2 regions of the Acidovorax sp. GW821-FHT09B03 genome follow, and region 1 is predicted to be linked to the other one. Evidence: predicted binding sites of a transcription regulator. Region 1 holds the regulator's gene; the other holds the start of a gene.
What was found. The regulator FNR, encoded in region 1, switches genes on or off when oxygen is low (the NO sensors DNR and NnrR bind a similar motif). The targets are predictions, from matches to a motif close to TTGATNNNNATCAA.
Positions count from the first base shown of each region.

Region 2: a site for FNR is predicted at 815-828, ahead of AC07PA_RS26425 (universal stress protein). Genes of this name have one in related genera too.

Region 1 is NZ_JBWKPP010000018.1:45,334-47,726, forward strand. It holds gene AC07PA_RS25640 (MBL fold metallo-hydrolase) at 1-381, shown strand, start outside; gene AC07PA_RS25645 (histidine phosphatase family protein) at 353-961, shown strand; gene fnr (fumarate/nitrate reduction transcriptional regulator Fnr) at 966-1,685, opposite strand; gene hemN (oxygen-independent coproporphyrinogen III oxidase) at 1,858-2,393, shown strand, end outside.
Region 2 is NZ_JBWKPP010000019.1:51,369-53,761, forward strand. It holds gene AC07PA_RS26420 (MgtC/SapB family protein) at 1-704, opposite strand, end outside; gene AC07PA_RS26425 (universal stress protein) at 984-1,421, shown strand; gene AC07PA_RS26430 (universal stress protein) at 1,612-2,393, opposite strand, start outside.

The sequences.
Region 1 (2,393 bases):
GAGAACGTGCGCCGCACTTTTGCAACCATGCCGGCCGACACGCTGGTGCAGTTCGGCGCGGGCACCGAAGTGGCGCCAGGCATCCAGTCCGTGGCGGCCTATGGGCACACGCCGGGCCACACCCTGTTCGAGCTCAAGTCCGCCGGCCAGAACTTCTTTTACGTGGCCGACCTGACCAATGTGCCGGCCCTGTTCGCACGCAACCCCGACTGGGCCGTGACCTTCGACATGGATGCCGAGGCCGCGCGCAAGGTGCGGCGCGAGGTGTTCCAGCGCATTACTGCCAGCAGGGCCATGCTGGGGGGCTTCCACTTCCCGTTCCCGGCATTCGGGCGCATGGCTGCATCGGGCAATGGCTATGCCTTCCAGCCCGCAGCCTGAGGCGGTCGTTGGCCGGCGCGCCCTGCTGGGCGCAGGGCTGGCGTGGACCACGCTGCATGCCTGGGCCGCCCAGGACTCCGACGCCGATGCCCTGCTGCGCAAGGGCGGGGTGGTGGCTGCGTTCCGCCATGCGCTGGCACCGGGCACCTTCGATCCACCGGGGTTTCGCCTGGGCGATTGCGGCACGCAGCGCAACCTCAGCGAAGAAGGGCGCGAGCAGGCACGGCGCACCGGGGTGTGGTTCAGGGAGCGCCAGTTGCAGCCGTCCAAGGTGCTTTCGAGCCCCTGGTGCCGCTGCATCGACAGTGCTACTCTGGCATTTGCCGCGCCCCAGGTGTGGCCCGCGCTGGGTTCGCCGCGCGGCGCGCCGGAGACTACCGGTGCCAGCCATCTGCGCGAGCTGCGCCAGGCGCTGGTGGCCGCGTCGGCACGGCGCGGTGGCTTCGAGGCCTGGTTCACCCACATGTTCGTGCTGTCCGATCTGGCCAGCACCAACACCAGCTCGGGCGAGGCGCTGATCCTGCGGGCCGACCGCAGCGGCAAGACCGAGGTGCTGGCCCGCCTGCAGGTCCAGGGCTGATGTTTTAGCTACACGTCTGCGAGTTCACGATGCGCTTGAGCGCGTCCGTATCCAGGATGCGCACATGGCGCTGCTTGACCTCGACGATGCCGTCCTCGGCGAACTTCGAGAAGGTGCGGCTCACGGTTTCGAGCTTGAGGCCCAGGTAGCTGCCGATCTCCTCGCGCGTCATGCGCAGCACCAGCTCGGACTGCGAGAAACCGCGTGCATGCAGGCGTTGCACCAGGTTCAGCAGGAAGGCCGCCAGGCGCTCCTCGGCGCGCATGCTGCCCAGCAGCAGCATGACGCCGTGCTCGCGCACGATCTCGCGGCTCATGATCTTGTGCACGTGGTGCTGCAGGGCCGTGACCTCGCGCGAGAGTTCCTCGATGCGGTCGAAGGGCATCACGCAGACCTCGGCATCCTCCAGCGCCACGGCGTCGCAGGTGTGGTGGTCGTTGACGATGCCGTCCAGCCCGATGATCTCTCCCGCCATCTGAAAGCCCGTCACCTGGTCGCGCCCATCCTCGGTGGCCACGCAGGTCTTGAAGAAGCCGGTGCGGATGGCGTACAGCGAGGTGAAGGTCTCGCCGTTGCGAAACAGCGTGCCGCCGCGCTTGACCTTGCGCCGCGTGGCCACGATCTCGTCGATGCGTTCCAACTGGGCGTCGTTCAGGCCCACGGGCATGCACAGCTCGCGCAGGTTGCAGTTGGAGCAGGCGACTTTGATGGTGAGCGGGTTCATGGGCGCAGCAGCTGTTGGAGGTTGCGAACGGATCGCATCCGGCGAAAGGAGCGTGGTGGTGGCTGACATGCATCAAATTGTGGGCCCTGTGGGCCTCGCAACACTTGATCCAGGTCAAGGACGGGGGCGTAGGCCTGCGGCAAAGTGCATATCCAACAAGGAAACGCTCCCCATGACCGCTGTGACGCCCGAACTCCTGACCCGTTTCGACGTGCCGGGCCCCCGCTATACCTCCTACCCCACGGCCGACCGTTTCGTCGAGGCTTTTGGCGAAAGCGACTATGTGCTGGCCCTGGCCCAGCGCAAGGCGGGCACGCCGGGCAAGGCGCTGCCGCTGTCGCTGTATGTGCACATTCCGTTCTGCGAGTCGCTGTGCTACTACTGCGCCTGCAACAAGATCATCACCAAACACCACGACCGGGGCGACGTGTACCTGCGCTACCTGGCGCGCGAGGTGGAGCTGCACACGGCCCACTGCGGCACGGGCCAGGTGGTGAGCCAGCTGCACCTGGGCGGGGGCACGCCCACTTTCTTGTCGGACGACAAGCTGCGCGAACTGATGGCGGTGCTCAAGCGCAGCTTCACGTTTGCACCGGGCGGCGAATACTCGATCGAGGTGGACCCGCGCACCGTGACGGCCGAGCGCCTGGCTGTGCTGGCCGAGCTGGGTTTCAACCGCCTGAGCTTTGGCGTGCAGGACTTCGATGC
Region 2 (2,393 bases), on a different contig from region 1:
TGCTGTGGCTGGGTACGGGCCCGGCTGCCCAGCGACGCAATGCACGCCGTGCTGGAGACAAAGCCCGACACGAGGCCTGCCAGCAGCGGCCCGCCGCGCGGCCCCAGCCTGCGCAGCGCGACCTGGCCGCCAGCCTGCATCGCCAGGATCAGCAGCACCATTGCGGCCAGCGGGCGGGGATTGATGCCGCCCAGGATGTCCATCGGACGAGTTGGAACCAGCGGCAAGAGGATCAGCGCCAGGGCAACCAGGAGCAATCCGTCATGCAACTCCTGCTCGCTGAGCAGCTCGGTCGCGAACCGGTGCAGGTGGCTGCGCGCCGCCAGCAGCGCAGCCAGACCCGCCCCACAGGCGGCGCCCAGCGCCGGCGCGATGGCAGCTTGCACACCGATAAGATAGGTCGCGAACAGGGCCATCTCCGTGGTCACACCCGGGTCTTTGGTACGGCTTTTGAAGTAGGCAATCGCCACCAACACGGCGACAAGCAGCGCGCCCACCACCACCAGGCCCGGCACCGGCAGGCTTTGCGCCAACGCCCCGCAGACCGCCGCAACGGCAAAGCTGCGCACACCCGCCACGTCGCGGTCGTCGCCTTGCCCCTTGCGCCGTTCGCGCTCGGTGCCGATGAGCAGGCCGACACCCAGCGCCACGGCCAGACCAAGGGCCGGGAGCACCGCTGCCTGGCTGCTGGCACTGGAATCCATCGGACACCTTTCTTGATTGCCATGAAACGCGCAACAGCACACATCCTTCAAGGCCAGGGGCCGCGCGTGCAGGATATCAATCATCTTCGCGAGCCACGCGCCGGAGGAACTTGATAAGGATCAAGAAACAGCGCATCGCCGCCGCGCGGCTCCCCTGCCCCAGCGACACCGAGCACCCCGATGGAAAAACAACCAGCTGTATCCCCCAAGGATGACCGAGGTCAATGGATGCGCGCACTGGTCCATCCATGATGGGGCTCTCACCCCAAGGAGGACCCCATGTTCAAGCGCATACTCGTTCCCGTCGATGGAAGCCAGACCTCCAACAAGGCACTCGTCACCGCACTTGGGTTGGCGCGGGAATGCGGTGCTGTAGTGCGACTCATGCACGCAATCGATGACCTCGCATTGATATCCGGCTATGACTACAGCATCGACCTGATTCCGATTGCGCGGGCCCACGCGCACAAGCTACTGGCGGATGCGATGGCCATCGCCGGTTCTGCCGGGATAGACGCAGACTCCATCTTGGCCGAGATTCCCGGGGTCCGGCTCGGCGAGACAGTAGCCATCCAGGCCCGTGAATGGAGGGCAGACCTGATTGTTTTGGGGACCCACGGCCGCAAGGGCCTGGGAAGGGTTCTGCTGGGAAGCGGTGCCGAGCAGATTATGCGGACGGCCCCGGTCCCTGTCCTCGTCGTTCGCGGCGACGAATAGAGCGTCCGCACCAGGCGATTCTCCTCATGCGGCAGACGCCCGCTGACAAGCAGGCCATTGCGCATGCGGCCCTTCAACCATCAATGAAAGAGCTGTGAGCCGGCAGGCTGACACGGTCCAAGCAAATTCGCTTCTTGGGGCACTCCATCGCTTGGAAGGCCGGCGACCCAACTGTGGTGCCGACAAGGTATCAGTGGGCCATCAATACGGGCAATGTCATCGCGTTCAATACGGATCTGGTGGCGCCCCCCATGATCCATTCGCGAGATCGACTATGTCCATAACACCCCATGACGAGAAGGTCTGCACCCACGTCAGCACACGAAGAGAGAATGCTTTCACCAACTTCGCCATCGCCACCTTGGATGTCACGGTAATTCGCTTTGATGCCATGGGCTTGAAGATAGCCGGCCAAGAACGGATTCCTGGTTTGCTCCGATGCGCTGCCGGTAACGACCAGCACGTGCTTGGCGTGCTGTAACCAAGGCAGGGAGGCGGCAAGTGCGCGAGAGGCTTGCGGCGTTTCCTTCCAGGCAACCACCACGGAATCTCCCACAGAGTCGACGCGTCCCACCCGAGGCAAGATCAATGCAGGCCGTCCCGACTCAACCAGGACACTTGGCAGAAAATCCGAGGGCAGCAGGCCAGCCGCAGGATCATCTTCTTCACGCTGCCCCATGACCAAAAGGTCGACATAGAGTGCCCTCCTGGCAAAACCCCATGGTCCTTCGGGCAAAGGTTCCGCCCAGCGCATTCTGGCTGAATTTTGACCAAACTCATCGAATAGCCTGCGCGCTTTACGCAAGCAGTCATCGTCGGATTCATGTGCATGCTTGAGGACTGCAGTAGCGCCCCCGAGAGCGTACGGATACAGCATCACGGCGGAAAGCATGCATGGCTGTGCGATCACAGATGCATCGAACTTTTCGGCCAGATGTCTCGCCACTCCGATGCGCTCGCCGGCCTTTGCGG